Regions from separate parts of the Alkaliphilus sp. B6464 genome, predicted to be linked through region 2. Evidence: a T-box and tRNA genes for the amino acid it is inferred to sense, from the RefSeq annotation. Region 2 holds a T-box; the other regions hold tRNA genes.
What was found. The T-box of region 2 lies ahead of thrS (threonine--tRNA ligase). A T-box ahead of a tRNA ligase gene usually reads a tRNA of that ligase, here a tRNA-Thr.

Region 1: it encodes a tRNA-Thr, which carries the amino acid that the T-box ahead of thrS (threonine--tRNA ligase) is inferred to sense. The anticodon was not compared.
Region 3: it encodes a tRNA-Thr, which carries the amino acid that the T-box ahead of thrS (threonine--tRNA ligase) is inferred to sense. The anticodon was not compared.

Annotation. Positions count from the first base shown of each region.
Region 1 is NZ_CP058557.1:2,319,115-2,322,357, forward strand. Features, by position in the region: rRNA gene HYG84_RS11410 (23S ribosomal RNA) at 1-116, shown strand, start outside; rRNA gene rrf (5S ribosomal RNA) at 288-404, shown strand; tRNA gene HYG84_RS11420 (tRNA-Asn) at 410-484, shown strand; tRNA gene HYG84_RS11425 (tRNA-Leu) at 492-580, shown strand; tRNA gene HYG84_RS11430 (tRNA-Met) at 656-731, shown strand; tRNA gene HYG84_RS11435 (tRNA-Met) at 736-812, shown strand; tRNA gene HYG84_RS11440 (tRNA-Glu) at 822-896, shown strand; tRNA gene HYG84_RS11445 (tRNA-Val) at 903-978, shown strand; tRNA gene HYG84_RS11450 (tRNA-Asp) at 984-1,060, shown strand; tRNA gene HYG84_RS11455 (tRNA-Thr) at 1,145-1,221, shown strand; tRNA gene HYG84_RS11460 (tRNA-Gly) at 1,227-1,300, shown strand; tRNA gene HYG84_RS11465 (tRNA-Lys) at 1,320-1,395, shown strand; tRNA gene HYG84_RS11470 (tRNA-Cys) at 1,415-1,489, shown strand; tRNA gene HYG84_RS11475 (tRNA-Arg) at 1,494-1,570, shown strand; tRNA gene HYG84_RS11480 (tRNA-Tyr) at 1,640-1,724, shown strand; tRNA gene HYG84_RS11485 (tRNA-Leu) at 1,797-1,879, shown strand; tRNA gene HYG84_RS11490 (tRNA-Gly) at 1,964-2,038, shown strand; tRNA gene HYG84_RS11495 (tRNA-His) at 2,047-2,122, shown strand; tRNA gene HYG84_RS11500 (tRNA-Gln) at 2,128-2,204, shown strand; tRNA gene HYG84_RS11505 (tRNA-Lys) at 2,209-2,284, shown strand; tRNA gene HYG84_RS11510 (tRNA-Ser) at 2,294-2,382, shown strand; tRNA gene HYG84_RS11515 (tRNA-Ser) at 2,434-2,525, shown strand; tRNA gene HYG84_RS11520 (tRNA-Pro) at 2,534-2,610, shown strand; tRNA gene HYG84_RS11525 (tRNA-Ile) at 2,638-2,714, shown strand; tRNA gene HYG84_RS11530 (tRNA-Phe) at 2,744-2,819, shown strand; gene HYG84_RS11535 (ribonuclease H-like domain-containing protein) at 3,024-3,243, opposite strand, start outside.
Region 2 is NZ_CP058557.1:2,124,944-2,128,186, forward strand. Features, by position in the region: gene HYG84_RS10405 (DUF445 domain-containing protein) at 55-654, shown strand; T-box leader at 821-1,035, shown strand; gene thrS (threonine--tRNA ligase) at 1,205-3,115, shown strand.
Region 3 is NZ_CP058557.1:581,115-584,357, forward strand. Features, by position in the region: tRNA gene HYG84_RS02735 (tRNA-Val) at 1-13, opposite strand, end outside; tRNA gene HYG84_RS02740 (tRNA-Met) at 33-109, opposite strand; tRNA gene HYG84_RS02745 (tRNA-Phe) at 114-189, opposite strand; tRNA gene HYG84_RS02750 (tRNA-Ile) at 203-279, opposite strand; tRNA gene HYG84_RS02755 (tRNA-Pro) at 285-361, opposite strand; tRNA gene HYG84_RS02760 (tRNA-Trp) at 366-441, opposite strand; tRNA gene HYG84_RS02765 (tRNA-Ile) at 475-551, opposite strand; tRNA gene HYG84_RS02770 (tRNA-Pro) at 577-653, opposite strand; tRNA gene HYG84_RS02775 (tRNA-Ser) at 663-754, opposite strand; tRNA gene HYG84_RS02780 (tRNA-Ser) at 807-895, opposite strand; tRNA gene HYG84_RS02785 (tRNA-Lys) at 904-979, opposite strand; tRNA gene HYG84_RS02790 (tRNA-Gln) at 984-1,060, opposite strand; tRNA gene HYG84_RS02795 (tRNA-Arg) at 1,064-1,140, opposite strand; tRNA gene HYG84_RS02800 (tRNA-Gly) at 1,149-1,222, opposite strand; tRNA gene HYG84_RS02805 (tRNA-Thr) at 1,228-1,304, opposite strand; tRNA gene HYG84_RS02810 (tRNA-Asp) at 1,363-1,439, opposite strand; tRNA gene HYG84_RS02815 (tRNA-Val) at 1,445-1,520, opposite strand; tRNA gene HYG84_RS02820 (tRNA-Glu) at 1,527-1,601, opposite strand; tRNA gene HYG84_RS02825 (tRNA-Asn) at 1,607-1,681, opposite strand; rRNA gene rrf (5S ribosomal RNA) at 1,687-1,803, opposite strand; rRNA gene HYG84_RS02835 (23S ribosomal RNA) at 1,975-3,243, opposite strand, start outside.

The DNA.
Region 1 (3,243 bases), 190 kb from region 2:
TTTCCCACTCCGTAAGGAGGTAAGACCCCAAGAAGACTACTTGGTTGATAGGCCTAGGGTGTAAGTGCAGCAATGTACTTAGCTGATAGGTACTAATAGGTCGAGGGCTTGACCAAATATATTCTAACATTGTATAGTTTTGAGGGAATAATTTTCTCTTGACATATTACTTATTAAAGTGGTATGATTAAAATCCAGTTGAAATACAACTTGATTTTAATTTGAAGGAAACTCGGCTAACGCTGAGTACTCCATTCACACCAAATTAAAGATTTGGGTGATTACAATATCGTGGCAATAGCGAAGGGGTCACACCTGTTCCCATACCGAACACAGTAGTTAAGCCCTTCAGCGCTGATGGTACTTGGCGGGAAGCTGCCTGGGAGAGTAGGTCGCTGCGATATTATGTTCCAGAGTAGCTCAATGGTGGAGCACCCGGCTGTTAACCGGTAGGTTGGAGGTTCGAGTCCTCTCTCTGGAGCCATAAGTGCGCCGAAGTGGCGGAACTGGCAGACGCACAGGACTTAAAATCCTGCGGTCCTTCAAGATCGTACCGGTTCGATTCCGGTCTTCGGCACCATTTTTAAAATGAAACTCAGCTAATGCTGAGTATTCCAATCAAACTAAATCAAAGATTTAGATGATTGAAACATATCGCGGGGTGGAGCAGTTGGTAGCTCGTCGGGCTCATAACCCGAAGGTCACAGGTTCAAGTCCTGTCCCCGCAACCAATTTGGCGGCATAGCTTAGTTGGCTAGAGCGTTCGGTTCATACCCGAAAGGTCACAGGTTCGACTCCTGTTGCCGCTACCAATTAATATTGGCCCCTTGGTCAAGCGGTCAAGACACCGCCCTTTCACGGCGGTAACAGGGGTTCGATTCCCCTAGGGGTCACCAAATTTTGGGCGCATAGCTCAGCTGGGAGAGCACCTGCCTTACAAGCAGGGGGTCACAGGTTCAAGTCCTGTTGCGCCCACCAAAATTGGCCTGGTAGTTCAGATGGTTAGAATGCCAGCCTGTCACGCTGGAGGTCGAGGGTTCGAGTCCCTTCCAGGTCGCCAATTTTAATATATTTTTAAAAGGTAACTCAGCATTTGCTGAGTACTGTAATCACACCAAATCAAAGATTTGGGTAATTACAGCATGCTGGTGTAGCTCAGTTGGCCAGAGCAGCTGATTTGTAATCAGCAGGTCGCGGGTTCGAATCCCATCACCAGCTCCATATATGCGGGTGTAGTTCAATGGTAGAACGTCAGCCTTCCAAGCTGATCGCGAGGGTTCGATTCCCTTCACCCGCTCCATTTAATTCGAAAATAACAGGGTCCATTAGCTCAGTCGGTAGAGCACCTGACTTTTAATCAGGGTGTCCCGCGTTCGAGTCGCGGATGGATCACCATGATTAAGTAATTTAAGATGGCGACATAGCCAAGTGGTAAGGCAGAGGTCTGCAAAACCTTTATTCCCCAGTTCAAATCTGGGTGTCGCCTCCAAAATGCGCTCATAGCTCAGCTGGATAGAGTGTCTGACTACGAATCAGAAGGTCGGGAGTTCGAATCTCTCTGGGCGCACCATCTGTTTGTTGATGTAGATTGATTGTATAAACAAATTGAGATTTATGATTAACGATACAATATAAATATGGAGGGGTTCCCGAGCGGCCAAAGGGGGCAGACTGTAAATCTGTTGTCAGCGACTTCGAAGGTTCGAATCCTTCTCCCTCCACCATTTTAAAAAGAAACTCAGTGAATGCTGAGGACTCTAATTACATCAAATCAAGGATTTTAGTAATTGAAATATGCGGGTGTGGCGGAATTGGCAGACGCACTAGACTTAGGATCTAGCGGGAAACCGTGGGGGTTCGACTCCCTTCACCCGCACCATTATTGTAAAACGTTTCAAGGAAACTCAGCTAATGCTGGGTATTCAACTCACACCAAATTTAAAAAATTGGGTGATTGAAGCATGCGGAAGTGGCTCAGTGGTAGAGCATCGCCTTGCCAAGGCGAGGGTCGCGGGTTCGAGTCCCGTCTTCCGCTCCATTATTATGGTGGATGTAGTCAAGTGGTTAAGACACAGGATTGTGGCTCCTGCACTCGTGGGTTCGACTCCCATCATCCACCCCAAGTTTTGGGATATAGCCAAGTCGGTAAGGCAACGGACTTTGACTCCGTCATTCCGCAGGTTCGAGTCCTGCTATCCCAGCCATTTTGACCCATTAGCTCAGTCGGTAGAGCACCTGACTTTTAATCAGGGTGTCCCGCGTTCGAGTCGCGGATGGGTCACCAACTAATAATGGAGAGGTGTCCGAGTGGTTTAAGGAGCTGGTCTTGAAAACCAGTGACTCCGCAAGGGGCCGTGGGTTCGAATCCCACCCTCTCCGCCATTATTATTGCATTATATATTAAATGAGTGTATAATGTAGATATCCTAAAATGGAGAAGTACTCAAGTAGGCTGAAGAGGACGGTTTGCTAAACCGTTAGGTCGCGTAAGTGGCGCGCGGGTTCGAATCCCGCCTTCTCCGCCATTTTAAATCCGGGTGTAGCGCAGTTTGGTAGCGCACATGGTTTGGGACCATGGGGCCGGGGGTTCGAATCCCTCCACCCGGACCAGGTACAATTATATACTCATAAAAGTGAGGGCCTTTAGCTCAGTTGGTCAGAGCGTCCGGCTCATAACCGGCAGGTCCGGGGTTCGAGTCCCTGAAGGCCCACCATTTTCATTGTACAAGAAAGTACAAAACAAGCCCAGATAGCTCAGTCGGTAGAGCAGGGGACTGAAAATCCCCGTGTCGGTGGTTCGATTCCGCCTCTGGGCACCAGAAAAAGAACTGATATTTTATGTATCAGTTCTTTTTATTATTGTTTAATGAGGCTCTTTGTCAATAGTTGGGGTAGGATTATCAGTAATCCTGCTCCATTATTGCATTTGAGCCTATTTTAATATGAGCATAGGGTTCTACATGTTTTTGGGTACACTAAATAAACCTAACTAAAATATAGGAACTTTATGGTATTTATATTTATTATTTAGGGAATATAGATTTTAAAATAATAGAAAGCAGTTCTCCTATTAAGTGAATGTTAAGATGTCCGCCGAGCTTTAAAATCATCAGTCTATTGGGAAAGTATTTTTCGCTATAATAATCACTTTTATTAAATAGTGATTTAGATAAATTAAAATTTTCTAAATTAATATAACTACATTTTTCTCCAGTAGATAGATAACCTTCAAATAATGGAATT
Region 2 (3,243 bases):
ATACTTTCATATACTTATATTTATATTTAAGGTATATATAGGAGAGATAAAATTATGGTCGTACAATTACTAATATTAGCTATAGTAGGTGGCGTTATAGGTTGGATTACAAATCTATTAGCAATTAAAATGTTATTTAGACCCTTTCAGCCCGTTAGTATTCCTTTAATTAATTTTAAGATACAAGGACTTATACCAAAACGTAAAGCAGAAATAGCAAGAAGTATAGGGCAAACTGTGGAAACTGAGTTATTATCAATAGAAGAAATTATCGATAAATTAGTTAAAAGCAATAATAAAGATGAAATTTTAATATTACTTAAAAACAAGATAACAGTAATTGTTGCAAATCACCTTCCTTCTATTATTCCATCTACTTTTAAAGGAATGATTTCAAAATATATTAATGATGTAATAGATGAAGAAGGCGATAAAATAATTACAGAGGCTATAGAAAAAATGATTGAGAAGGCTACTACTAGTATAGAACTTAGTAAAATGATAGAAGATAAAGTAAATGAGTTTGAGATGGAAGAACTAGAGAGAATAGTTGTTAATATAGCGAAAACTGAACTAAAACATATTGAAGTATTGGGTGGTATACTTGGTTTTATAATTGGTATTTTTCAAGGTATAATTATTTTATTATTGTAAATTATGCTGTTTCTACTGCTGTTGCAATAGTCGGCTTATCTTATGGTGCTGTGATTTCTGCAGGAATGCAAGTATTCATCAAATGTTTTTAAAAAATTGATAATTAACTTGACAAAATTGGTATTAACTATTATAATTATGGAAATATTATAAAATAACTCAATATTTTATTGCATTGAAGGGGAAGAGTAAATTAGTCCCAATATTAAGAGAGGAAGCATCGTGGCTGAAAGTGCTTCTATATATGGATAGTTGAAAACTACCTCTGAGCTGTTACCTATTAGCTAAATGGTGAAAGGATAACCGGTGACTCCGTTACAGTCCCAAAAGTGGAAATATCAATTTAGGTGGAACCGCGGGAATATATCTCTCGTCCTATTAGTTTTAATAGGATGAGGGATTTTTTTATTGTACATTATAAAATAATAATCTTCTAATTATTGAGGGTTTATAGAAAAGTGAAAAGTTGGGGATATTTCAAGTGTAATAGTATCAGATAACTTTTATATAAAGTTTAAAACAATAAAAATAAAGAATAGGAGGAATAACTATGTCAAAAGTAAATGTTAAACTAAAAGATGGTTCAGTTCGTGAGGTAGAGAAGGGAACATCTATATTAGATTTTGCAAAACAGATTAGTGAAGGGCTTGCACGTGTAGCTATAGGTGCAGAATTGAATGGAGAAAGTGCTGACTTAATGACTACTATAGAAGAAGATTGTAATTTAAATATTTTAAGGTTTGAGGACGAAAATGGAAAAGACTTTTTACGTCATACAAGTTCTCATATTCTAGCTCAAGCTGTTAAACGACTTTATCCAGGTACAAAGCTAGCTATTGGACCATCTGTAGATAATGGATTTTATTATGACTTTGACTCTGATCATACTTTTACACCAGAGGATTTAGAAAAGATTGAAAAAGAAATGCAAAATATAGTTAAGGAAGATCTAGCTTTAGAAAAATTTGTTCTTCCTAGAGATGAAGCAATAGATTTTGTTAAAAAACAAGGTGAAGATTACAAAGTGGAATTAATTCAAGATCTGCCAGAGGATGAAACAATATCCTTCTATCGTCAAGGTGACTTTGTAGATCTTTGTGCAGGACCTCACGTGCCTTCTACAGGAAAAGTAAAAGCGATTAAACTTTTAAATATTGCAGGCGCATACTGGAGAGGTAGCGAAAAGAATAAAATGCTTCAAAGAATTTATGGAACATCCTTTACTAAAAAAGCCGATTTAGAAGAATATCTTAATAGATTAGAGGAAGCTAAAAAGAGAGATCATAGAAAAATAGGTAAAGAGCTAGATTTATTCAGCTTAAATGAAGAAGGACCAGGTTTTCCATTCTTCCATCCAAAGGGAATGGTTATCAGAAACATACTAGAGGATTTCTGGAGATCAGAACATGTAAAACGTGGTTATGATGAAATAAAAACACCTGTTATTTTAAATGAGCAGCTTTGGAAACAATCAGGACACTGGGATCACTATAAAGAAAATATGTATTTTACAAATATTGATGATATGAATTATGCTGTAAAACCAATGAACTGCCCAGGATCTATTTTAATGTTTGATAGAAAAAAACATAGTTATAGAGATCTTCCTATTAGAATGGGTGAGTTAGGATTAGTTCATAGACATGAATTATCTGGAGCTCTACATGGACTTATGAGAGTTCGATGCTTTACACAAGATGATGCTCATTTATTTATGCTACCAGAACAAATTAAGGACGAAATAATTGGAGTAATAGATTTTGTTGACTATGTATATAATACTTTTGGTTTTAAATACCATATAGAGTTATCTACAAGACCAGAGGATTCTATGGGATCAGACGAAGATTGGGAAATAGCTACAAGCTCACTAAGAGCTGCTCTTGAAGAAAAGGGTTTACCATATAAGATTAATGAAGGTGACGGGGCATTCTATGGTCCGAAGATCGATTTCCATTTAGAAGATTGTATTGGACGTACATGGCAATGTGGAACAATTCAATTAGACTTCCAAATGCCTCAAAGGTTTGACCTATCCTATGTTGGAGCTGATGGTGAAAAACATAGACCAATTATGATTCATAGGGTAATTTTTGGAAGTATCGAAAGATTTATTGGTATTTTAATCGAACACTACGCAGGCAAGTTCCCAACATGGCTTGCTCCAGTTCAAGTTAAAATACTACCAATTACAGATAAGCACCTTGAGTATTCATTAAAACTTGAAAAAGAAATGAAGCAAAAAGGAATCCGTGTGGAAGTAGATACAAGAAATGAAAAGATAGGATATAAAATAAGAGAAGCACAACTTTCAAGAGTTCCGTATATGTTAGTAATTGGAGACAAGGAAGTAGAATCAGGAGAAGTAGCAGTTAGATCTAGAGATAAAGGTGATTTAGGTGCTGTAACAGTAGACAACTTTATTAATGATACTATTAAAGAAATTGAAGAGAAAAGATAATATGATATAAGAAGAGTAAATAAATTTAGAAGTTAAATATATTAAAATTTACCCTATAGAATAGATAAACTTAAAAATCTACTATAGGGTTTTTTTTGTGATTCTTATTATAAAATGTATTTTAAAAA
Region 3 (3,243 bases), 1.5 Mb from region 2:
GAGCTATGCGCCCTTATAGATAAGATTAAACATGGTAGCGGCAACAGGAGTCGAACCTGTGACCTTTCGGGTATGAACCGAACGCTCTAGCCAACTAAGCTATGCCGCCATTATGGTGCCCAGAGGCGGAATCGAACCACCGACACGGGGATTTTCAGTCCCCTGCTCTACCGACTGAGCTATCTGGGCTTGTACAATCAAATGGTGGGCTCAAGTGGACTCGAACCACCGACCTCACGCTTATCAGGCGTGCGCTCTAACCACCTGAGCTATGAGCCCACAATTGGTCCGGGTGGAGGGATTCGAACCCCCGGCCCCATGGTCCCAAACCATGTGCGCTACCAAACTGCGCTACACCCGGAAACTGGCAGGGGTGGCAGGACTTGAACCCACGACACGTGGTTTTGGAGACCACTGTTCTACCAACTGAACTACACCCCTATATTTACACATTACTTTAAATTATTTTTAAAATGGTGGGCCTTCAGGGACTCGAACCCCGGACCTGCCGGTTATGAGCCGGATGCTCTGACCAACTGAGCTAAAGGCCCTCATTTTTTTAGTATTTTATATAACTGGTCCGGGTGGAGGGATTCGAACCCCCGGCCCCATGGTCCCAAACCATGTGCGCTACCAAACTGCGCTACACCCGGAAAGTATAATGGCGGAGAAGGCGGGATTCGAACCCGCGCGCCACTTACGCGACCTAACGGTTTAGCAAACCGTCCTCTTCAGCCTACTTGAGTACTTCTCCATTTTTAGAATACCTATATTATACACCCATTTTATATATAATGCAATAATAATGGCGGAGAGGGTGGGATTCGAACCCACGGCCCCTTGCGGAGTCACTGGTTTTCAAGACCAGCTCCTTAAACCACTCGGACACCTCTCCTTGATTGTTGGTGACCCATCCGCGACTCGAACGCGGGACACCCTGATTAAAAGTCAGGTGCTCTACCGACTGAGCTAATGGGTCAAAATGGCTGGGATAGCAGGACTCGAACCTGCGGAATGACGGAGTCAAAGTCCGTTGCCTTACCGACTTGGCTATATCCCATTATGGCGTACCTACAGGGATTCGAACCCCGGACACATGGCTTAGAAGGCCATTGCTCTATCCTGCTGAGCTATAGGTACATGTTTAATGGAGCGGGTGAAGGGAATCGAACCCTCGCGATCAGCTTGGAAGGCTGACGTTCTACCATTGAACTACACCCGCATATATGGAGCTGGTGATGGGATTCGAACCCGCGACCTGCTGATTACAAATCAGCTGCTCTGGCCAACTGAGCTACACCAGCATACTGTGATTACAGTACTCAGCAAATGCTGAGTTACCTTTTAAAAATATATTAAAATTGGCGACCTGGAAGGGACTCGAACCCTCGACCTCCAGCGTGACAGGCTGGCATTCTAACCATCTGAACTACCAGGCCAATTTTGGTGGGCGCAACAGGACTTGAACCTGTGACCCCCTGCTTGTAAGGCAGGTGCTCTCCCAGCTGAGCTATGCGCCCAAAATTTGGTGACCCCTAGGGGAATCGAACCCCTGTTACCGCCGTGAAAGGGCGGTGTCTTGACCGCTTGACCAAGGGGCCAAAGTTGGCTCCAGAGAGAGGACTCGAACCTCCAACCTACCGGTTAACAGCCGGGTGCTCCACCATTGAGCTACTCTGGAACATAATATCGCAGCGACCTACTCTCCCAGGCAGCTTCCCGCCAAGTACCATCAGCGCTGAAGGGCTTAACTACTGTGTTCGGTATGGGAACAGGTGTGACCCCTTCGCTATTGCCACGATATTGCAATCACCCAAATCTTTGATTTGGTGTGAATGGAGTACTCAGCGTTAGCCGAGTTTCCTTCAAATTAAAATCAAGTTGTATTTCAACTGGATTTTAATCATACCACTTTAATAAGTAATATGTCAAGAGAAAATTATTCCCTCAAAACTATACAATGTTAGAATATATTTGGTCAAGCCCTCGACCTATTAGTACCTATCAGCTAAGTACATTGCTGCACTTACACCCTAGGCCTATCAACCAAGTAGTCTTCTTGGGGTCTTACTCGCTTACGCGATGGGAAATCTTATCTTGAGGGGGGCTTCGTGCTTAGATGCCTTCAGCACTTATCCCTTCCGCACTTAGCTACCCAGCGATGCTCTTGGCAGAACAACTGGTACACCAGAGGTGCGTCCATCCCGGTCCTCTCGTACTAAGGACAGCTCCTCTCAAATTTCCTGCGCCCGCGACGGATAGGGACCGAACTGTCTCACGACGTTCTGAACCCAGCTCGCGTACCACTTTAATGGGCGAACAGCCCAACCCTTGGGACCTACTACAGCCCCAGGATGTGATGAGCCGACATCGAGGTGCCAAACCTCCCCGTCGATGTGGACTCTTGGGGGAGATAAGCCTGTTATCCCCGGGGTAGCTTTTATCCGTTGAGCGATGGCCCTTCCACTCGGAACCACCGGATCACTAAGCCCGACTTTCGTCCTTGCTCGACCTGTATGTCTCGCAATCAAGCTCCCTTTTGCCTTTACACTCTACGCACGATTTCCGACCGTGCTGAGGGAACCTTTGGGCGCCTCCGTTACTTTTTGGGAGGCGACCGCCCCAGTCAAACTGCCCACCTGACAGTGTCCCAAGACTGGATTCACAGTCTATGGTTAGAACTTCAGTACTACAAGAGTGGTATCCCAACGATGACTCCACTGAGACTGGCGTCCCAGCTTCTAAGTCTCCCACCTATGCTGTACATGTAGCACCGAAATCCAATGTCAAGTTGCAGTAAAGCTCCACGGGGTCTTTCCGTCCTGTCGCGGGTAACCAGCATCTTCACTGGTATTACAATTTCACCGGGTCTATTGTTGAGACAGCGCCCAAATCGTTACGCCTTTCGTGCGGGTCGGAACTTACCCGACAAGGAATTTCGCTACCTTAGGACCGTTATAGTTACGGCCGCCGTTTACTGGGGCTTAAGTTCATTGCTTCGCAGATGCTAACAATTCCCCTTAACCTTCCAGCACCGGGCAGGCGTCAGCCCCTATACGTCGTCTTTCGACTTAGCAGAGACCTATGTTTATGGTAAACAGTCGCTTGGGCCTATTCTCTGCGGCCGGTTGAGGCTTACAGAGTAAATCTTTAACCAAAACCGGCTCCCCTTATCCCGAAGTTACGGGGTCATTTTGCCGAGTTCCTTAACAATAGTTCTCCCGATCGTCTTAGGATTCTCTC